DNA from 2 places in the Streptomyces sp. CA-278952 genome. Region 2 is predicted to be linked to the other one. Evidence: predicted binding sites of a transcription regulator. Region 2 holds the regulator's gene; the other holds the start of a gene.
What was found. Region 2 encodes HspR, which represses chaperone genes until heat shock. Its sites were predicted from a motif close to TTGAGNNNNNNNNNCTCAA; they were not measured.

Region 1 (11,249 bases), 1.3 Mb from region 2:
CGGAAGCCTCCTAGGCGCCTCTCCCTCCCTGGAACGGGCGGGTCACGCGTCCTCGTCGTCCTCGTCGTCCAGCCGGGCCAGCCAGGTCGCGAGGCGCTCGACCGGCACCTCGAAGTCGGGGTTGAGATCGACGAACGTCCGCAGCTGCTCGGCGAGCCACTCGAAGGTGACCTCCTCCTCGCCGCGCCGCTTCTCCAGTTCCTCGATGCCACGGTCCGTGAAGTACATGCGCCCAGGATATCGAGGGCGTGAGGACCCCCGGAACGCCGGGGACCCGGCCCCGCGACGAGCGCGGAACCGGGTCCCTGTGGCGTACGGGCAGCTCGTACGGCTGCCGCGTGGTCCTAGGCCTCGAAGACCTCTTCGACCAGCTGCGCCTGCTCCGCCTGGTGACGCTTGGCCGAGCCGACCGCCGGGGACGAGCCGTGCCGCCGCGAGATGCGGCGCAGGCGCTCGCCGTGCGGCACGTCCGAGCCGACCGCGAGGTCCAGGTGGTCGATCAGGTTGAGCGCGATGAACGGCCACGCGCCCTGGTTCGCCGGCTCCTCCTGGGCCCACAGGTACTTCGCGGCGTTCGGGTACTTCGCGATCTCGGCCTGGATCTCCGCACCCGGCAGCGGGTACAGGCGCTCCAGCCGGATGATCGCCGTCTCCGTGTCGCCGCGCTTCTCCCGCTCGGCGTCCAGGTCGTAGTACAGCTTGCCCGCGCAGAAGACGACCTTGCGGACGTTCTCGGGCTTGACCGACGCGTCGCCGATCACCGGGCGGAAGCCGCCGGTGGTGAACTCCTCGATGGACGAGGCCGCGGCCTTCAGACGCAGCATCGACTTCGGGGTGAAGACGATCAGCGGCTTGTGGTGCGGGTTGTGCACCTGCCAGCGCAGCAGGTGGAAGTAGTTCGACGGCAGGGTCGGCATCGCGACCGTCATGTTGTCCTGCGCGCACATCTGGAGGAAGCGCTCCGGGCGGGCGGAGCTGTGGTCCGGGCCCTGGCCCTCGTAGCCGTGCGGCAGCAGCAGCGTGACGCCGGAGGTCTGGCCCCACTTCTGCTCGGCCGAGGAGATGAACTCGTCCACGACGGTCTGCGCGCCGTTGACGAAGTCACCGAACTGGGCCTCCCAGATGACCAGCGACTCCGGACGGGCCAGCGAGTAGCCGTACTCGAAGCCCATCGCCGCGTACTCCGAGAGCAGCGAGTCGTAGACGTTGTACCGGGCCTGGTCGTCGGCCAGGTACAGCAGCGGGGTGTAGTCCTCGCCGGTGACCTGGTCGACCAGGACCGCGTGGCGCTGGCCGAACGTGCCGCGGCGGGTGTCCTGGCCGGCGAGCCGGACCGGGGTGCCCTCCATCAGCAGCGAACCGATGGCCAGCGTCTCGCCCATGCCCCAGTCGATCGTGGCGTTGTCCACCGAGGCCGCGCGGCGCTGCATCTGCGGCATCAGGCGGGGGTGGACGGTGATCGAGTCGGGGATGTTGACCTGCGACTCGGCGATCCGCTTGACGACCTCGGCGGAGACGGCCGTCTCCACGGTCACCGGGAACGCGGCCTGCGGCTCCGGGACGTGCGGGGCGGCCGGCTGCGAGGTGGCCTCGCGGACCTCCGCGAACACCTTCTCCAGCTGACCCTGGAAGTCCTGGAGCGCCTGCTCCGCCTCTTCCAGCGTGATGTCGCCACGACCGATGAGGGACTCGGTGTACAGCTTGCGCACCGAGCGCTTCTTGTCGATCAGGGTGTACATCTGCGGGTTGGTGAACTCCGGGTTGTCGCCCTCGTTGTGACCGCGGCGGCGGTAGCAGATGAGGTCGATCACGACGTCCTTGTTGAACGCCTGCCGGAACTCGAAGGCGAGCCGCGCGACGCGGACCACGGCCTCCGGGTCGTCGCCGTTGACGTGGATGATCGGCGCCTCGATCATGCGGGCCACGTCGGTGGCGTACATCGAGGAGCGCGAGGACTCCGGGGCGGCGGTGAAACCGACCTGGTTGTTGATCACCACGTGCACGGTGCCGCCGGTGCGGTAGCCGCGCAGCTGCGACATGTTGAGCGTCTCGGCGACGACGCCCTGGCCCGCGAAGGCCGCGTCGCCGTGGAGCGCGACCGGCAGGACCGTGAAGTCCGTGCCGCCCTTGTTGATGATGTCCTGCTTGGCGCGGGCGATGCCCTCCAGAACCGGGTCGACCGCCTCCAGGTGCGAGGGGTTGGCGGCCAGCGAGACCTTGATCTGCTCGCCGTCCAGACCGGTGAAGGTGCCCTCGGCGCCCAGGTGGTACTTGACGTCGCCGGAACCGTGCATCGAGCGCGGGTCGAGGTTGCCCTCGAACTCGCGGAAGATCTGCGCGTACGACTTGCCGACGATGTTCGCCAGCACGTTCAGCCGGCCGCGGTGGGCCATGCCGACGACGACCTCGTCGAGGCGGGCCTCGGCGGCGGAGTCGAGAACGGCGTCCAGCAGCGGGATGACGGACTCGCCGCCCTCCAGCGAGAACCGCTTCTGGCCGACGTACTTCGTCTGCAGGAACGTCTCGAACGCCTCCGCGGCGTTCAGCCGGCGCAGGATGCGCAGCTGCTCCTCGCGCTCGGGCTTCGGGCGCGGACGCTCGACCCGGTCCTGGAGCCACTTGCGCTGCTTCGGGTCCTGGATGTGCATGAACTCGATGCCGGTGGTGCGGCAGTACGACTCACGCAGCACACCGAGGATGTCGCGGAGCTTCATCATCGTCTTGCCGGCGAACCCGCCGACCGCGAAGTCCCGCTCCAGGTCCCACAGGGTGAGGCCGTGCTCGGTGATGTCCAGGTCGGGGTGCTTGCGCTGGTGGTACTCCAGCGGGTCGGTGTCGGCCATGACGTGGCCGCGGACCCGGTAGGAGTGGATCAGCTCGAAGACCCGCGCGGCCTTGGTGACGTCGTCGTCGTGCGAGGCGTCGATGTCCTTGAGCCAGCGGACCGGCTCGTAGGGGATGCGCAGCGCCTTGAAGATCTCGTCGTAGAACTCGTTCTCGCCGAGCAGCAGCTGGGACAGGACCCGCAGGAACTCGCCGGAGGCGGCGCCCTGGATGACCCGGTGGTCGTAGGTCGACGTGAGCGTCATGACCTTCGAGATGCCGAGCTTGTTCAGGGTGTCCTGCGAGGTGCCCTGGAACTCCGCCGGGTAGTCCATCGCGCCGACGCCCATGATGAGGCCCTGACCGGGCATCAGGCGGGGCACCGAGTGGACGGTGCCGATGCCGCCGGGGTTGGTCAGCGAGGCGGTGACGCCGGCGAAGTCGTCCATGCCGAGCTTGCCGATGCGGGCGCGCCGGACGATGTCCTCGTACGCCTGCCAGAACTCGAAGAAGTTGAGCGTCTCGGCCTTCTTGATGGCCGCGACGACCAGCTGGCGGTCGCCGTTCGGCTTCACCAGGTCGATGGCCAGACCCAGGTTGATGTGCTCCGGCTTGACCAGGGTCGGCTTGCCGTCCTTCGTGGCGAAGGAGTAGTTCATCGACGGCATGGCCTTGAGGGCCTGCACCATCGCGTACCCGATGAGGTGCGTGAAGGAGATCTTCCCGCCGCGGGCGCGCTTGAGGTGGTTGTTGATGACGATGCGGTTGTCGAAGAGCAGCTTCACCGGGACCGCGCGGACGGATGTGGCCGTCGGCAGCTCCAGCGAGGCGTTCATGTTCTTCGCGACGGCGGCCGAGGGGCCGCGCAGCGTCACGTACTCCGGGCCGGCCGGGGCCTCGGTGGACTCGTCCGCCTTGGCCTTGGCGGGGGCGGCGGCGGGCTTCGCCGCCGCGGGCTTCGCCGGAGCAGGCGCCGGGGCGGCCTTGGCCGGGGCCGGCTGCGCGGGAGCCGCCGGAGCGGCTGCGGGCGCGGCCTTCGCCGGAGCCGGAGCGGCCGCCGGGGCGGGCGCGGCCGGGGCGGCGGGCGCCTCGGTCACCGGTGCGGCACCGGGAGCGGGCTTGTCCGCCGTGCCGGAGGCTCCCGGCTTGTAGTCGGCGAAGAAGTCCCACCAGGCGCGATCGACCGAACTGGGATCCTGGAGGTACTGCTGGTAGATCTCGTCGACGAGCCATTCATTGGCGCCGAACGCGGCGGCCGGGTTCGTACCCGGGCCGGCTTGATCGGTCGAGATGCTCGAGTTACTGGGGGACTGAGACGACACGGCGGCAACCGCCCTCTTCCGCTTCACAAGGTGATGGACAGCGGAAATCAAGGCTACGCCCCCCGAACCGTTCCTTGCAGGCCGGGCCGGTGCTTCGTCGTGCACATCACATCGGAAGGCGGGTTTCGGCGCAGGAAATGGCGGGAAACAAGCGAGGTTCCACTGCACTTCGGGTACGCAGGACCGAGGATACGGCCATCCGGCCGCATCCCTTTGAGGCCCCTGCTGGCAGGACACGGGTGAACATGCCCTTCCGGTTCGACCCTATGTCAACCGCGCCGTCAACCGCGCGGCTCGGGGCTTCCCGGGAGCGTGACCTGGATGCGGCAGCCCTTCGCGGATTCGGCCACCCCGATCCGACCGCCGTGCAGTTCGACCGCCCAGCGGGCGATGGCCAGCCCCAGCCCCGTACCGCCGTCGCTTCCCGGGCCGTGCGGGGAGGGCGCCTGGCCCCGGTTGAAGCGCTCGAACACCCGGTGGCGCTCCGCCTCCGGGATGCCGGGCCCCTCGTCGACGACCTCCAGCTCCAGCGACTCGGGACGGTCCCCGCGCCGCGCGAGCACCGTCACCCGGCCGTGCGGCGGGCTGTGCTTGACCGCGTTGTCGATGAGGTTGGCGACCACCTGGTGCAGCCGCTCCGCGTCCGCGTGCGCGGTGAGCTCCGGCGGCGAGACGTCCAGATGCAGGTGGACGTCCGTACGGGAGTGATTGCCCGAACCCGACGACAGGCGTCGGTGGGAGGCGGCGAGATTGGCCTCTTTCAGTACGCCCGACAGATAGGGCCAGACCTCGAAACGGCGGGCCTTGAGCGTCACCACCCCGTTGTCCAGCCGCGACAGGTCCAGCAGCGTCTCGACCAGCCGGCCGAGCCGCTCCGTCTGCTGCAGCGCCGTGCGCATCGTCTCCGGATCGGCGGCGGACACCCCGTCCACCACGTTCTCCAGCACGGCTCTCAGCGCCGCGATGGGGGTGCGCAGCTCATGGCTGACATTGGCGACCAGCTCTTTTCGATGCCGGTCCTCCGCCTCCAGATCGTCCGCCATGCGGTTGATCGTCTGCGCCAGGTCCCCCAGCTCGTCCCGCCGCCCGGCGCCGCTCACCCGGCGGGTGTAGTCGCCGTGCGAGATGGACCGGGCCACCGCTCTCATCTCATCCAGCGGCGCGGTCAGACCGTGCGCCACGAACTGGGTGATCAGCAGCGTGGCGATCACCGAGAACACCGTGATGAAGCGGAATTCCGTACGGGTCCGCAACGCGACGATCAGCAGCCCCGTGGTGATGAACACCGACACCACGACGAGCGTGCCGAGCTTGGCCTTGATCGAGAAGGGACGCAGTCCGGACCCTGGCCCCGTCATGGGGCGGGAGTCTCCAGGGCGTAGCCCACGCCGTGCACGGTACGGATCCGCTCCGCGCCGATCTTCCGGCGCAGCGCCTTGATGTGACTGTCGACCGTGCGGGTGCCCGAGGCGTCCGCCCAGTCCCACACCTCGGCCAGCAACTGCTCCCGGGAGAGCACCGCGCGCGGGGTGTTGGCGAGACAGACCAGCAGGTCGAACTCGGTCGGCGTGAGGTGGACGTCCTCGGCGCGCACCCGGACCCGGCGCTGCGCGTGGTCGATCTCCAGCTCACCCAGACGCAGGATTCCGCTCCGCGGGGTGACGGCGGCCAGCGCGGCCCGCTCCACCCGGCGCAGCAGCACGTGCACCCGGGCGGCCAGCTCCCGCATGGAGAACGGCTTGGTCATGTAGTCGTCGGCGCCGACCCCGAGCCCGACCAGCATGTCGGTCTCGTCGTCGCGCGCGGTGAGCATCATCACCGGTACCGGGCGCTGCGCCTGTACGCGGCGGCAGACCTCCAGGCCGTCGAAGCCGGGAAGCATGATGTCGAGCACCATCAGGTCGGGCTGCCAGGCCTCGGCCGCGTCCACGGCCGCGGGGCCGTCCAGCGCGGTCTGCACCAGGAAGCCCTCCGCCCGCAGCCGGGCGGAGATGGCGTCGACGATCGTGGGGTCGTCCTCGACCACCAGCACCCGGCGCTGAGCCCCCGGGGTGGCCGCGACGCCGTTGTGGGTGGTGTGTGTCTGTTCCATCGCCCCGCCCCTGCCCGTTCTCGCGGGAGCCATTCCCGGAGGCACGGTTTTCGCTTGTGGATTTCGGTGGGTGATCCCGTGTGCCGGTCAGCAGCGTAGAGGCAGCGGAGGGCTCTCGGCTACGCAGGGTGTTGCCCCGGACGTGCGCGTCCACGCCGGCCGGGCGGTCGGATCGTCGGCCTTGTGCCGGTTGACCCGTGCCACGGCCGGTCCGCGTATACCGGGAGGGGGGTTCAGATCGCCCGCAGTGCGAGATGGACCACGTCGGGCACACCTCGGGCAACAGCCACCTCTTCCGTCCGAACCCCGCTGAACCCGGCATTCCGCAAGGCCTGTTCGAAGGCCGGTGACGGCCGCGCGGACCAGACGGCGAGCACTCCGCCCGGGGTCAGCCGGTCGTGGCAGTGCGCCAGTCCGGCGGGGGAGTAGAGGCTTCCGTTGCCCTCCGTGACGGTCCAGTCCGGCCCGTTGTCGATGTCCAGGCACAGGGCGTCGTAACGCTCCGTGGTGGTACGGAGGTGGGCGACGAGATCCGTGGGGAGGATTCCGGTCCGGGGGTCGGCCAGCGCCGGTCCGGAGATCCGGTCCAGCGGCCCGGCCAGGTGCCAGTCCACGATCGCCTGCTCCCGCTCCACGACCACGATCCGGCCCCAGCGCTCCTCCTCGACGGCCCGCACCAGCGAGAACCCGACGCCCAGGCCGCCGATCAGCACCGAGGGGCCGGTCCGCGCGGCGGGCAGGGCGGCCAGCGCGGCGTCGATCAGCAGCCGCTCGGAGCGCCCGTCGGAGGTGTCCATCAGGAAGCAGCCGTTGGCGATGATCTCGAAGTGCTCCCCGCGCTCCCGCAGCACGACTTCGCCGAAGGGCCCCTCGCGGCGGTCGAGGACGACGGGGGTGCCGGCGGAACGCGTCGGCATCGGGTCGGGGGCGGGCATCGCACGCATCGGGGGCATCGCGGGCATCGTGTGTCTCTCCGGTCTCCGGTCGTAGCGGTCGGTGTCCGTCATCCTGTCCCGCCCCCCGCCCGAGGGCCAGCGAGTTCCCCCTTGCGGGGATGCTCCCGGGGGGTGCTCCCGGGGGATGGGGAACAACGGTCCGCCCGGTGGCGCTCCCGTATACGGAGGACCGCCCCGGGACCGCCTGCCGGTAGGGCGTGAAGGACGGTCCGGAGCCGACTCGGGAGCGGCTGATCGGTGTGATCGCTCAGAGCGAACAAACGGTGGGGAACATTCGGCGGCTCAGGAGCATTGAGTCCACATAGCTCAACTTGCCTGCCGAAGGGGAGATCATGACTAACGAGTCCGAGGCGTTCACACCGATCGACCTGCCCGTGCTGCCGCTCGACGACGAGGTCGTCCTGCCCGGCATGGTGGTACCGCTCGACCTGTCCGACACCGAGGTGCGCGCCGCCGTCGAGGCCGCGCAGGCCGCCGCCCGTCCCGGTGGGGGCAAGCCCCAGGTGCTGCTGGTCCCGCGGATCGACGGGACGTACACGGGGACCGGTGTCCTCGGTACCGTCGAGCAGGTCGGGCGCCTGTCGGACGGCGACCCGGGCGCACTCATCCGGGCCCGCGACCGGGTCCGCATCGGCGCCGGGACCAGTGGGCCCGGCCGGGCGCTCTGGGTCGAGGGGGCCGTGCTCGAAACCGCCGCCCCCGACCCCCTGCCCGGATCCGCCGCCGAGCTGGTCAAGGAGTACAAGGCGCTCGCCACCAGCTGGCTGAAGAAGCGCGGCGCCTGGCAGGTCGTGGATCGGGTCCAGCAGATCGACGACCTCTCCGCGCTCGCCGACAACTCCGGATACTCGCCGTTCCTCACCACCGCCCAGAAGGTCCAGCTCCTGGAGACCGTGGACCCGATCGCCCGGCTGAAGCTCGCCATCCAGTGGCTGAGCGAGCACCTCGCCGAGCAGGACGTGGCCGAATCCATCGCCAAGGACGTGCAGGACGGCGTCGACAAGCAGCAGCGCGAATTCCTGCTGCGCCGCCAGCTGGACGCCGTGCGCAAGGAGCTCTCCGAGCTCAACGGCGACCCGGAGGACGAGTCCGACGACTACCGGGCCCGGGTCGAGGCCGCCGACCTCCCCGAGCACGTCCGCGAGGCCGCGCTCAAGGAGGTCGAGAAGCTGGAGCGGTCCAGCGACCAGTCGCCCGAAGGCTCCTGGATCCGCACCTGGCTGGACACCGTCCTCGAACTGCCCTGGACCGAGCGGACCGAGGACGCCTACGACATCCGCGGCGCCCGGGCGATCCTGGACGCCGAGCACGCCGGCCTCGCCGACGTGAAGGAACGCATCACCGAGTACCTCGCGGTGCGCAAGCGCCGTGCCGACCGGGGGCTGGGCGTGGTGGGCGGCCGCCGCGGCGGCGCGGTCCTGGCCCTCGTCGGCCCGCCCGGCGTCGGCAAGACCTCCCTCGGCGAGTCCGTCGCGCACGCCATGGGCCGCAAGTTCGTCCGCGTCGCGCTCGGCGGTGTCCGGGACGAGGCGGAGATCCGAGGCCACCGGCGTACGTACGTGGGCGCGCTCCCCGGCCGTATCGTGCGGGCCATCAAGGAGGCCGGTTCGATGAACCCGGTCGTCCTGCTCGACGAGATCGACAAGGTCGGCTCCGACTTCCGGGGCGACCCGGCCGCCGCCCTCCTCGAAGTCCTCGACCCGGCCCAGAACCACACCTTCCGCGACCACTACCTGGAGGTCGAGCTGGACCTCAGCGACGTGGTCTTCCTCGCCACCGCCAACGTGCTCGACGCCATCCCCGAGGCCCTGCTCGACCGCATGGAGCTGGTCCGCCTCGACGGCTACACCGAGGACGAGAAGGTCGTCATCGCCCGGGACCACCTGCTCCCGCGCCAGCTGGAGCGGGCCGGCCTGGAGAAGGACGAGGTCGCCCTGGAGGAGTCGGCGCTGCGCAAGCTGGCCGGCGAGTACACCCGCGAGGCGGGCGTACGAAATCTGGAGCGGGCCGTGGCCCGGCTGCTCCGCAAGGTCGCGGCCCAGCACGAACTGGGCGACCGCGAGCTGCCGTTCGCGGTGACCGACGCGGATCTGCGCGGCCTCATCGGCCGGCCGCACCACGTGCCCGAGTCCGCCCAGGACCCGGCCGGGCGCCGCACCGCCGTGCCCGGCGTGGCCACCGGGCTCGCCGTGACCGGGGCGGGCGGCGACGTCCTCTTCGTCGAGGCGTCGCTCGCCGACCCGGAGACCGGGGCCTCCGGACTGACCCTGACCGGTCAGCTTGGGGACGTCATGAAGGAGTCGGCGCAGATCGCGCTGAGCTTCCTGCGGTCGCACGGAGCGGAGCTGGAGCTGCCGGTCGCGGACCTCAAGGACCGGGGCGTGCACATCCACTTCCCGGCGGGCGGCATCCCCAAGGACGGCCCGAGCGCCGGCATCACCCTGACGACCGCCCTGGCCTCGCTGCTCTCCGGACGCCTCGTCCGTACGGATGTGGCGATGACCGGTGAGGTGTCGCTGACCGGGCGGGTGCTGCCGATCGGCGGCCTCAAGCAGAAGCTGCTGGCCGCCCACCGGGCGGGGATCACCACCGTGGTGATCCCCCAGCGCAACGAGGCCGACCTGGACGACGTCCCGGCCGAGGTGCTGGAGAAGCTGGACGTCCACCCGGTCACCGACGTCCGCCAGGTGCTGGAGATCGCCCTCGCCCCGGCGTCGGCCCGGGTGGAGGACAGGATCCCGGCCGCGGCCTGACCGTCACGCTGTGACGGGCGCGGTGGCAGGCACGCGACCGGTACGGACGGCCCGCTCCCGAGTCAACGGGGGCGGGCCGTTCCGCGTGCCGCGCGGGCCGGTCAGGGGCGGTAGATCGTGCCCGGCTCCGGCACGGCCGGGGCCATCAGCTCGGGGACGGTCACGAAGGTGTAGCCGTCCTTCTGGAGCGCGTCGATGATCCCGGGCACGGCGGGGACGGTGCCCTTGTAGATGTCGTGCAGCAGGATGATGCCGTCCTTGCTCGCCTGGTCCAGGATCCGCTTCTTGATCAGCGCGGAGTCGTTCGTGGAGTAGTCCTTGGCGGTGGCGCTCCACAGCACCTGGGAGAGCCCCAGGTTCTTGCTGATGTCCGAGACCGTGTCGTCGGTGCGGCCCTGCGGCGGGCGCATCAGCCGGGGCTTCTTGCCGGTGATCTTCTCGATGGCCAGCTGCGTCTTCTCCAGCTCGGCGCGTATCTCGTCCGGCTTCTGGTCGGTCAGCACCTTGTGCGTCCAGGTGTGGTTGGCGACCTCGTGGCCCTCGTCCTCGATGCGCTGCACCACGTCGGGGTGCTTGATGACGTGGTGCTTGCCCAGCAGGAAGAAGGTGGCGTGCACCTTCTTCTCCTCGAGGATGTCCAGCAGCCTCGGCGTGTCCTTGCCCGGACCCGCGTCGAAGGTCAGGGCGATGCACTTGGCCTTGCGGCAGTCCACCGGCCCGAACGAGCCCTTGGCGTCGGAGGCCGCCTCGCCGCGTGCCGAGCCCGGCGCCGTGGTGTCCATGGAGCAGCCGCCCAACGTCAGTGTGAGCGCCGTCACCAGCGCGGCGGTCAACCCGATCTTGGACAACGGCATCTCTCTGGGCACGACGCATCACTCCTCTGTGCGGGAAGTCCCGCACAGGTGTGCGGCACGAAGAGGACTATACCTAACGTGTATACATGGAGTGTATAGAGGGGGAGTGGCCCCTACTCGGCCGGCGGCTCACCGACCGACGGTCGTGTTGTACCGGGCCACCCGCAGCGGTTCGGGGCTGCCGAAGCCCGCGTTGTTGCCGGTGCACCCCTTCCGCCCGTCGCCTGGCCGAGGCCGGGACCCGGGGTGCGGAAGAGGGCCAGGCCGCCGCCGTTGGTCTACTCCTGCGAAATACTGGCCGAACTGCGGCGTTGACCGGTCGCGGAAGAGACTTTCATCGGCAGGAAACCGTACGAGGGGTACTGACGTGCGCGGGAACGACAGCGGGCCGGAGCCGGGCGCGACGGACGGAAGTGGTGTGGACCACGAATTTCTGGCACTGGAGCGCG
Region 2 (11,249 bases):
CCGCCCGGGTCCCGGACTGTGCCTTCGGCGGGGTGTCGCCGTTCTTGTCCCCGGAGGCGGCGGACGAGGGTGCGTCGGCGGCCGAGGGGCTCCCGCAGCCGGTGAGTGCGAGCAGCAGACCGGCGCAGCCTGTGGCGAGGGCGGCCGTCGCCCTGGTGGTGACCGCTGCCTTCGGGTGCGTGATGCGTGGGCGCACGGGGCCTCGTTCGTCGCTCGTTCGTTGTTCGTCGTGTGCTGCCGCCCGCCGCCTGCTGTTGGCTGTCCGCCTTCGGCGTTCGCTGTCCGCCTTCGGCCGGCGCGGGGTTCCCGACCCGTGACCGGGCGGCTCCGGGGCACATGATGCTCCAGATACGCCGTCGCGTATATGCCCGAGTTCACCGTTCGCGTGCGGCGCTCGTCACGTCCGGCGGGCGGGGCCGCTGTGCCCACGGAGAAGCGGCCGGTCCTGCCCCCGAGGCAGGTCCGGCCGCTCATCGCGTCGACGCGTTACGTCACTTTGCCGGTTCGGGCTCCGGCGCGTCCACCTGCTCCGACTCGCCGGCCGGATCGGCCGGGGTCTTCACGGACTCCAGGAGGAGCTGCGAGACGTCCACGACCTGGATGGACTCCTTGGCCTGGCCGTCGTTCTTCTTGCCGTTGACGGAGTCGGTCAGCATGACGAGGCAGAACGGGCAGGCGGTGGAGACGATGTCCGGGTTGAGGGCGAGGGCTTCCTCGACGCGCTCGTTGTTGACGCGCTTGCCGATCCGCTCCTCCATCCACATCCGGGCGCCACCGGCGCCGCAACAGAAGCCGCGCTCCTTGTGGCGGTGCATCTCCTCGTTCCGCAGCCCCGGGACCTTCGCGATGATCTCGCGCGGCGGGGTGTAGATCTTGTTGTGACGGCCCAGGTAGCACGGGTCGTGGTACGTGATCAGGCCCTCGACCGGGGTCACCGGGATCAGCTTGCCCTCGTCGATGAGGTGCTGGAGCAGCTGCGTGTGGTGGATGACCTCGTACTCGCCGCCGAGCTGCGGGTACTCATTCGCGATCGTGTTGAAGCAGTGCGGGCAGGTCGCGACGATCTTCTTCGACGACTTGGGCTTCTTCGTCGTCGTGTCCTCATCGTCCTCGCCGTACGCCATGTTCAGCATGGCCACGTTCTCCTGGCCGAGCTGCTGGAACAGCGGCTCGTTGCCCAGGCGGCGGGCGGAGTCGCCGGTGCACTTCTCGTCGCCGCCCATGATCGCGAACTTGACGCCCGCGATGTGCAGCAGCTCCGCGAAGGCCTTCGTCGTCTTCTTGGCCCGGTCCTCCAGGGCGCCCGCGCAGCCGACCCAGTACAGGTAGTCGACCTCGGTGAGGTCCTCGACGTCCTTCCCGACGATCGGGACCTCGAAGTCGACCTCCTTGGTCCACTCGACGCGCGCCTTCTTGGCCAGCCCCCAGGGGTTGCCCTTCTTCTCCAGGTTCTTGAGCATCGTGCCCGCCTCGGACGGGAACGCGGACTCGATCATCACCTGGTAGCGGCGCATGTCGACGATGTGGTCGATGTGCTCGATGTCGACCGGGCACTGCTCGACGCAGGCGCCGCAGGTGGTGCAGGACCACAGGACGTCCGGGTCGATGACGCCGTTCTCCTCGGCGGTGCCGATGAGGGGGCGCTCGGCCTCGGCGAGGGCGGCCGCGGGAACGTCCTTGAGCTGTTCCTCGGTGGCCTTCTCGTTGCCCTCCATGTCCTTGCCGCCGCCGGCCAGGAGGTAGGGGGCCTTGGCGTGCGCGTGGTCGCGCAGCGACATGATCAGGAGCTTGGGGGAGAGGGGCTTGCCGGTGTTCCAGGCGGGGCACTGGGACTGGCAGCGGCCGCACTCGGTGCAGGTGGAGAAGTCGAGGATGCCCTTCCAGGAGAACTGCTCGACCTGGGAGACGCCGAAGACCGCGTCCTCGGCCGGGTCCTCCCAGTCGATCTCCTTGCCGCCCGACGTCATCGGCTGGAGCGCGCCGAGCGCGACGTCGCCGTCGGCGTTCCGCTTGAACCAGATGTTCGGGAAGCCGAGGAAGCGGTGCCAGGCGACACCCATGTTGGTGTTGAGCGAGACCGTGATCATCCAGATCAGCGAGGTGCCGATCTTGATCATCGCGGTGAAGTAGATGAGCGTCTGGAGCGTGCCGAGGCTCAGCCCCTCGAAGGCGAGGACCAGCGGGTACGACACGAAGTACGCGGCGTCGTAGCTCTCGACGTGGTGGATCGCGCCCTCGAGGCCGCGCAGCACCAGGATCGCGAGGCCGATGATCAGGATGATGTACTCGACGAAGTACGCCTGCCAGGCCTTCGAGCCCGCGAAGCGCGACTTGCGGCCGGCCCGGGAGGGGAGGTTCAGCAGCCGGATCGCCATCAGGGTCACGATGCCGACGACCGTCATCAGGCCGATGAACTCGATGTACATCTCGAACGGCAGCCAGCCGCCGATGATCGGCAGCACCCAGTCGGCCTGGAAGAGCTGTCCGTACGCCTGGAGCAGCGTCGGCGGCAGCGTCAGGAAGCCGATGGCGACGAACCAGTGGGCGAAACCGACGATTCCCCACCGGTTCATCCGGGTGTGGCCGAGGAACTCCTTGACCAGGGTGATCGTCCGCTGCTTGGGGTCGTCGGTGCGGCTGCCTGCTGGTACCGGCTGTCCGAGACGGACGAAGCGGTAGATCTGCGCGACGGCTCGGGTGATGAGCGCAACGCCGACGACCGTCAGCACCAGCGACACAATGATCGCGGCGAGTTGCATTTCGGGGCTCCTCGGGCCTGCGAGAGCGGGATCCAGTTACTACTGCCCACTACTACTAAGCAGTAACTTAATTAGTCTGTGCTGACACTATCCACTTATTCCACCGTGCTGTAGCCGGGTCGTCGGTGATCTGCGTCGCTCAGGTGCGCCTTGGTCCGACGGGCCTTCCGGAGCCGCGTCCGCAGGGGAGCGCGTGCGGCTTCGGTGAGGATCGCCAGGTCGAGCACCACTCCATGGTGCTCTGCGTAGTGCTGGTCCAGCAGAGCGGGGTCGTCCCACGGCATGCCGGAGCGGGCGCGCACCTGCGCGAGACCGGTCAGCCCCGGCCGCAGCTCCTGTCGCCACTGCCGTGCGCCGGACCTGGCGGCCCGCGGGTCGCCCGGGGCCAGCGGTGCGGGGCCGACCAGGGAGAGGTCGCCGCGTACGACGTGGGGCAGGCGGGAGAGCAGGTCCAGCCGGAGCCTCCGGGTGCGCAGGGTGCGCAGCTCGAAGACCCGCCCGCCCAGGCCGGTCCGGGGCCGGCGGTCCCAGGCGCCGCCCGGGGTGCGCCGCACGCTCAGGGCGAGGGCCGCCACGGCGACGGCCGGGGCGGTCAGGATCAGCAGGGCGGTGCCGAGGGTCAGGTCCAGGACGCGTTCGGCGGGTGTGCGCGGGAGGAAGCGGTCCGCGAGCCGCCCGGCCCGGTCGGCGAGGCCGTCCAGGTGTGCCATGGGGCGCGAGGGGAACTGGCCCCTGACCGTCCCTGTCACTGTCCTGTACGGGGACGGGGACGGGGACGGGTGCGGGTGCGGGTGCCGACGTGGGTGCGGGGCCGCGTACGGATGTGGGTGCGGGTGCGCCTCGTACGGTTCCGGGCTCTGCGGCTCCGTGCCGGGCGGCGCCGGATGCGGCTGGGCAGGGAGGGGCTGGGGCGGGAGGGGGAGCGGCTGGTGTCGCGGTTGCCGGCCCTGTCGGCCCTGGTTGCCTTGCTGGTCCTTCCGGTCCTTCCGGTCCTTCCGGTCCTTCCGGTCCTTCTGGCTCTTCTGGCTCTTCTGGTTTCTCTGGTTCTTCCGCCGTACGCGCGGCTTCCTCGCGTTCTGCATCGCGCCCGCCCGGGTTCGAGGTTCGATGGTGGTGACTGACGATCCACGGTGAAACCTGCCGGTCGGTGACGGTTGTGACCGTCTCGCGGCATTTTGTGACAGAACGATCCCACGGTGAGACGGTGGGGTGGGTGGTGCGCGAGGGGCGTGGCGTGCGCCGGTGCGGTCATGGGGTGGATTGGGAGGGCGGGCGGCGGGTGGACGTGCCCTGGGTGTGCTCTACGTGAGCACTTAAGTTGAGCGTAAGAGACTCAGGTCTGTTGACTCCGGCGTCGGCGTCATGCATCCTTGAGTCAGATCCACTCAAGTAGTCAGTTGGAGGAATTGAAATGGCACGTGCGGTCGGCATCGACCTGGGCACGACTAACTCCGTCGTCAGCGTTCTCGAAGGCGGCGAGCCCACCGTCATCACCAACGCCGAAGGCGCCAGGACCACGCCGTCCGTCGTCGCCTTCGCCAAGAACGGCGAGGTGCTCGTCGGCGAGGTCGCGAAGCGCCAGGCGGTCACCAACGTCGACAGGACCATCCGCTCCGTCAAGCGCCACATGGGCACTGACTGGAAGATCGACCTGGACGGCAAGAGCTTCAACCCGCAGCAGATGAGCGCCTTCATCCTGCAGAAGCTGAAGCGCGACGCCGAGTCCTACCTGGGCGAGAAGGTGACCGACGCGGTCATCACCGTCCCGGCGTACTTCAACGACTCCGAGCGTCAGGCGACGAAGGAGGCCGGCGAGATCGCGGGCCTGAACGTCCTGCGCATCGTCAACGAGCCGACCGCCGCCGCGCTGGCGTACGGCCTCGACAAGGACGACCAGACGATCCTCGTCTTCGACCTCGGTGGCGGCACCTTCGACGTGTCCCTCCTGGAGATCGGCGACGGCGTCGTCGAGGTGAAGGCCACCAACGGTGACAACCACCTCGGTGGTGACGACTGGGACCAGCGCGTCGTCGACTACCTGGTGAAGCAGTTCGCCAACGGGCACGGCGTGGACCTGTCCAAGGACAAGATGGCTCTCCAGCGTCTCCGCGAGGCCGCGGAGAAGGCGAAGATCGAGCTCTCGTCCTCGACCGAGACCACGATCAACCTGCCCTACATCACGGCGTCCGCCGAGGGCCCGCTGCACCTGGACGAGAAGCTCACGCGCTCGCAGTTCCAGCAGCTGACCTCGGACCTCCTGGACCGCTGCAAGACCCCGTTCCACAACGTCATCAAGGACGCGGGCATCCAGCTCTCCGAGATCGACCACGTCGTTCTCGTCGGTGGCTCCACCCGTATGCCCGCCGTCGCCGAGCTCGTCAAGGAGCTGACCGGCGGCCAGGACGCCAACAAGGGTGTGAACCCGGACGAGGTCGTCGCCATCGGCGCCTCGCTCCAGGCCGGTGTCCTCAAGGGCGAGGTCAAGGACGTCCTGCTCCTCGACGTCACCCCGCTCTCCCTCGGCATCGAGACCAAGGGAGGGATCATGACCAAGCTCATCGAGCGCAACACCACGATCCCGACCAAGCGTTCCGAGATCTTCACGACGGCCGAGGACAACCAGCCGTCCGTGCAGATCCAGGTCTACCAGGGCGAGCGCGAGATCGCGGCGTACAACAAGAAGCTCGGGATGTTCGAGCTGACCGGTCTGCCGCCGGCCCCGCGCGGTGTGCCGCAGATCGAGGTCGCCTTCGACATCGACGCCAACGGCATCATGCACGTCGCCGCCAAGGACCTCGGCACCGGCAAGGAGCAGAAGATGACCGTCACCGGCGGCTCCTCGCTGCCGAAGGACGAGGTCAACCGGATGCGCGAAGAGGCCGAGAAGTACGCGGAGGAGGACCACGCCCGCCGCGAGGCCGCCGAGTCGCGCAACCAGGGCGAGCAGCTCGTCTACCAGACGGAGAAGTTCCTCAAGGACAACGAGGACAAGGTCCCGGCTGACGTGAAGACGGAGGTGGAGACCGCCGTCGGCGAGCTGAAGGAGAAGCTCAAGGGCGAGGACTCCGCCGAGATCCGCACGGCCACCGAGAAGGTCGCGGCCGTCTCCCAGAAGCTGGGCCAGGCGATGTACGCCAACGCCCAGGCCGAGGGTGCGACCCCGGGCGCCGACGCCCCGGGCGACGGTCAGGCCAAGGCCGACGACGACGTCGTCGACGCCGAGATCGTGGACGACGAGAAGGACACCAAGGGCGGTGCGGCGTGACCGAGGAGACTCCGGGCTTCGAGGAGAAGCCCGACGTCCCCTCCGGCGCCACCCCTGATGACGCCGAGCCGAAGGCTGCCGACTCCTCCGAGGAGGAGGAGACGGCAGCCCCGGCCGGGGACCTCGACCCGACCGTCGGTCTGACCGCACAGCTGGACCAGGTACGCACCGCGCTCGGTGAGCGCACCGCGGACCTCCAGCGGCTCCAGGCCGAGTACCAGAACTACCGCCGCCGCGTCGAGCGGGACCGGGTCACGGTCAAGGAGATCGCTGTCGCGAACCTCCTGTCCGAGCTCCTGCCCGTCCTCGACGACGTCGGCCGCGCGCGGGAACACGGCGAGCTGGTCGGCGGCTTCAAGTCGGTGGCCGAATCGCTGGAGACCACCGTCGCGAAGCTGGGCCTCCAGCAGTTCGGCAAGGAGGGCGAGCCCTTCGACCCGACGATCCACGAGGCCCTGATGCACAGCTACGCGCCGGACGTCACCGAGACGACCTGCGTGGCGATCCTGCAGCCGGGGTATCGCATCGGCGAGCGCACCATCCGCCCCGCGCGGGTGGCCGTCGCCGAGCCGCAGCCGGGCGCCACGCCCGCCGCGGCCAAGGAAGAGAAGACAGACGACGAGGAGAGCGGTGGCACCGAGGAGGTCTGACGGCAACGCGTCTGACCACCACGGTGCCCACCGACCGGCCCGGCGGCCGGCCCACGGGCCGGCCGCTCGGCCGATCGTCCGGAAGGAGGGACGTCGATGAGCACGAAGGACTTCGTCGAGAAGGACTACTACAAGGTCCTCGGCGTCCCCAAGGACGCCACCGACGCCGAGGTCAAGAAGGCGTACCGGAAGCTCGCCCGCGAGTTCCACCCGGACGCCAACAAGGGCGACGCCAAGGCGGAGGAGCGCTTCAAGGAGATCTCCGAGGCGAACGACGTCCTCGGTGACCCCAAGAAGCGCAAGGAGTACGACGAGGCGCGCGCCCTCTTCGGCAACGGCGGCTTCCGGGCCGGCCCCGGTGGTGCCGGCGGCAACTTCAACTTCGACCTGGGCGACCTCTTCGGAGGCGGCGCCCCCGGCGGGGGCGGACAGGGCGGAGCGGGCGGCGGCTTCGGAGGCGGGGGCGGTCTCGGCGACGTCTTCGGCGGGCTGTTCAACCGCGGCGGCACGGGCACCCGTGTCCAGCCGAAGCGCGGCCAGGACATCGAGTCCGAGGTGACGCTCAGCTTCACCGAGGCGGTCGACGGGGCCACGGTCCCGCTGCGGATGTCCAGCCAGGCGCCCTGCAAGGCGTGTTCCGGCACCGGCGACAAGAACGGCACCCCCAGGGTCTGCCCGACCTGCGTCGGCACCGGCCAGGTCTCGCGCGGCAGCGGCGGCGGCTTCTCGCTCACCGACCCCTGTGTGGACTGCAAGGGCCGGGGCCTCATCGCCCAGGACCCCTGCGACGTCTGCAAGGGAAGCGGCCGGGCGAAGTCGGCGCACACCATGCAGGTGAGGATCCCGGCGGGCGTCTCCGACGGCCAGCGGATCCGGCTGCGCGGCAAGGGCGGCGCGGGCGAACGCGGCGGTCCGGCCGGCGATCTGTACGTCGTCGTCCACGTCGACGCCCACCCGGTCTTCGGCCGCAAGGGCGACAACCTCACGGTCACCGTGCCCGTCACCTATCCGGAGGCGACGCTCGGCGGCGAGGTGAAGGTCCCCACCCTCGGCGGCCCCCCGGTCACCCTGAAGCTTCCCGCCGGCACCCCCAACGGGCGTACGATGCGCGCCCGGGGCAAGGGCGCGGTGCGCAAGGACGGCACCCGCGGCGACCTGCTGGTCACCGTGGAGGTCGCGGTCCCCAGGGAGCTGGGCCAGGAGGCCAGGGACGCCCTGGAGGCCTACCGGAAGGCGACCGCGGACGAGGACCCGCGGGCGGAACTGTTCCAGGCTGCGAAGGGAGCTTGAGATGGACGGCCGTCGACGCAATCCGTACCAGCTGACCGATGAGACACCGGTGTACGTGATCTCGATCGCGGCCCAGCTCTCGGGCCTGCACCCGCAGACACTGCGCCAGTACGACCGTCTCGGCTTGGTCTCCCCGGACCGTACGGCCGGGCGCGGCCGGCGCTACTCGGCCCGCGACATCGAGCTGCTGCGCACCGTGCAGCAGCTGTCGCAGGACGAGGGCATCAACCTCGCGGGCATCAAGCGGATCATCGAGCTGGAGAACCAGGTCGCGGCCCTCCAGCAGCGCGTCGCCGAGCTCTCGGCGGCGGTGGACGGCGCGGCGGTCGCCCTCCAGCAGCGCGAGGCCCAGGTGCACGCCTCGTACCGCCGGGACCTCGTGCCGTACCAGGACGTGCAGCAGACCAGCGCGCTGGTGGTCTGGCGGCCGAAGCCGAAGCGGCCGACGGACTAGAAGCGGCCGACGGACTGGAAGCGGCCGACGGACTGGAAGCGGCCGACGGACTGGAAGCGGCCGACGGACTGGAAGCGGCCGACGGACTGGAAGCGGCCGACGGACTGGAAGCGGCCGACGGGCCGAGGACAGTCCTTGGCGTCCGGCGGGTCCCTTCGTACGACCATGGGGCCGGGAGGGCGTTCATCCGCTCTCCCGGCCCCTTGGCGTGTGCGGGGCGCGGGGCCTACGGCAGGAACTCGCTGACCGTTTCGACCGCCATCATCCACATCGGCTGGCCCCCGGTCCCGAACGCGGCGGCCAGCGCGTAGCCGATCGCCGCGTCGCGCGGCTGGACGGCGGCCCCGGGCCGCCACTCGGCGAGCACCCGCCGGTCGCCGCCCGAGGAGAAGTCCCCGAGGCGCTTGCCGTTCCGGGTCAGCCGGCTGCTCGGGATCGAGTCGGGCACGAGCCGGTAGGACGTACCCGCGCAGCGGACGTCGACCCGGTAGGAGCGGCGGCGGAGTCTCCCCTTGCCGGGCTTGATCGTCGCTTCCTGGCCGTCCACGGTGAGCGTGAGGCGGCGGGGGTCGCGGGTGCCGATGGCGATGTGGTCGTCGACCTCCGTGCCGGGAGCGCGGGTGAGGACGACGCGGGGAATCCTCTCGCCGCTCACGACGAGCATCTCGCTCTGCTTGCCCGCGAGTTCGACCAGGATCTCCCCGTGGTGGTCGTCCTCGACGGCGGCGGGTATGGGGGTGGTGTCGTGCATCCGGTCTTCGAGGTCCTTCTGTGGCGTGGCGGGAACGCGCCAGGTCGGTCAGGCCTGACGTAGGGAATTCTCGCAGGCGGCAGGGGAGTTCGGGATTCCACCGGCCGTCGGCCATGTCGCCGGTCGTCCGCCACGGAGTGCTTCATGCTCCGGGCTGGGAGTTGAGCGCGTGATCGGGGCCTGATTCCAGGATTCCGGACCGTGCGATCAAATAGCCGAGCTGGGCGCGGCTGTTGCTGCCGAGCGCGACGCTGAGTTTGGCGATGTGCGACCGGCAGGTGCGTACGTTCATGCCGAGGCGGCGGGCGATGGCCTCGTCGACGTGGCCCTCGACGAGCAGTTTGGCGATCGAATGTCTCACCCCGGAGATGCCGTCCGTCGTGGAGTCGTACGGAATCTGTTCCTGGAGGGGTACCGCGCGGTGCCAGAACTGCTCGAAGACCTTGGCGAGGTACTCCACGATGCCGGGGTGTCGCAGCTCAAGGGCTACGGTGCGGTCGTCGGTGGCCGGTATGAAGGCGACGGTGCGGTCGAAAATCATGAGCCGCTCTATCAGCTCTTCGAGTGTTCGGATCTCCACCTTGCTCTCGGCCATTCGGGCCGCGTAATTGAGGGTTCCGTGGCTGTGGCGGACGGTGTGCTGATAAAGGGTGCGCATGCCGACGCCACGTTCCGTGAGCATCTTGCCGCGTTCCATGGCGATGGTGAGCGCGTTCTCGCTGCGCCCGCCGCCCGGCTGAATGGTGAGGACTTCCGAACGGCACTCGGCGAGGGCGAGTTCGATCGAGGCGTTGATGCGGCCGATGCCTTCGAGGACCGTGATGGCGTGTGTGGTCGGCGGAGCCTGGGCACTGATCGCCATGAAGGGCTCGAACGCCTCGGTGAGCTCCACCGAGAGCCGCCTTCGCTCCTGGATCTCCCGCTCGATCGGGTGGAGCCGCTGTGTGAGCGCCGCGGACGGCGGCACCGGCCGCAGCCAGGTGGGGTCGTCGGGATCGGGATGGAGCAGGGCGAATTCCAGCAGACAAGGGGCGTCCTCCGCCTCGACGCGAGCTATTTTGCCCACGCTCAGCGCACTGGCGTAGAGCCGTGCTCCCTCGTCACACAAGGCACTAACCGAGTGGGGATGTACCGCTTTGGTGCTGTCTGTGGTCAATTCTCCACCCCCCAGGAACATGAATCAGCAGGAACATGATGCATCGCTTCTGTGGCGTTGACGTGCCTGGATGGGCCATCGTCTTGTTCTGCGGGGGAGAGGAAACCTTGGAAGTGAGGACGAAGCCCATCATGAGTAACAAAACGCTTCGCTCGGTGCTTGCTGTTGCCTTCTCCTTTGGGCTGACGACCGGGGCGCTGAGTGTTCTTGACCTCGTTGAGGGCGGCGTGACCCACGGTACGGGCGGCGCACAGGTGCAGGCCGCTCCGCCTCCGGACCTGGCCTGGGACTCGATGCCCGCACGGACGACGGGGGCGGAAGCAGCCCCCGGGTCGCTGCTGGAGAACGCCCCTGCAGCACGGGGCCGGGTATGAGCACCCCGCCGGACGACCGCACCTTCCGGCGCGAGATGGCGACCGCCTATCGCTCAGGGTGGCATTTCATCGATCTGCTCACGGCACTCCCCCGCCGTGGCGACTCGTTGATGGTCACCCTGTTCGGAGAGCCGGTCGTCGTGGTGATGGAAGAGGACGAGGACGTCCGCGCCTATCGCTGTCTCCGTCGGCCGCGCGGTGCGCCGCAGCCGGTCCGCTGTGCCGTCAGGTACGGCATGATCTTCGTCAATCTCGATCAGCGGGACCACGAGCTGTTCGACGCAGAACCCCTTTCCGCCACCCCCCGCAGTGCCTGAGCGATTCCCCCGTCGTCACCTATCGCTCCGGCGCTTCCCCCACACAGCGGCGCCACCGTGACCTGAACACGGTGGCGCCGTTGTGCTGTCCCCGTACGGGGGCGGCGCCCGGGGGAGCCGGGGGTCAGGCCTTGCCGAGCGCCCGGTCGAGGGTGATCTCGATGACGACCCGGGTCGGGTTGATCCGCGGGGCGCGGCCGTAGCGCGCCTCGTGACGGGCTTCCGCGTCCGCG

Region 1: a site for HspR is predicted at 7,485-7,503, ahead of lon (endopeptidase La). Genes of this name have one in related genera too.

What each region holds. Positions count from the first base shown of each region.
Region 1 covers NZ_CP112880.1:2,389,275-2,400,523, reverse strand. Annotated here, with positions in the region: gene N7925_RS10315 (hypothetical protein) at 1-14, shown strand, start outside; gene N7925_RS10310 (DUF6104 family protein) at 43-228, opposite strand; gene N7925_RS10305 (multifunctional oxoglutarate decarboxylase/oxoglutarate dehydrogenase thiamine pyrophosphate-binding subunit/dihydrolipoyllysine-residue succinyltransferase subunit) at 345-4,145, opposite strand; gene N7925_RS10300 (HAMP domain-containing sensor histidine kinase) at 4,427-5,503, opposite strand; gene N7925_RS10295 (response regulator transcription factor) at 5,500-6,237, opposite strand; gene N7925_RS10290 (spermidine synthase) at 6,471-7,199, opposite strand; gene lon (endopeptidase La) at 7,526-9,946, shown strand; gene N7925_RS10280 (polysaccharide deacetylase family protein) at 10,048-10,800, opposite strand; gene N7925_RS10275 (MarR family winged helix-turn-helix transcriptional regulator) at 11,168-11,249, shown strand, end outside.
Region 2 covers NZ_CP112880.1:3,710,813-3,722,061, reverse strand. Annotated here, with positions in the region: gene N7925_RS16610 (FG-GAP repeat domain-containing protein) at 1-196, opposite strand, end outside; gene N7925_RS16605 ((Fe-S)-binding protein) at 492-2,759, opposite strand; gene N7925_RS16600 (sugar transferase) at 2,855-3,469, opposite strand; gene dnaK (molecular chaperone DnaK) at 4,171-6,024, shown strand; gene grpE (nucleotide exchange factor GrpE) at 6,021-6,674, shown strand; gene dnaJ (molecular chaperone DnaJ) at 6,771-7,964, shown strand; gene N7925_RS16580 (heat shock protein transcriptional repressor HspR) at 7,966-8,418, shown strand; gene N7925_RS16575 (hypothetical protein) at 8,415-8,585, opposite strand; gene N7925_RS16570 (hypothetical protein) at 8,645-9,169, opposite strand; gene N7925_RS16565 (helix-turn-helix transcriptional regulator) at 9,312-10,346, opposite strand; gene N7925_RS16560 ((2Fe-2S)-binding protein) at 10,696-11,016, shown strand; gene N7925_RS16555 (TIGR03618 family F420-dependent PPOX class oxidoreductase) at 11,141-11,249, opposite strand, start outside.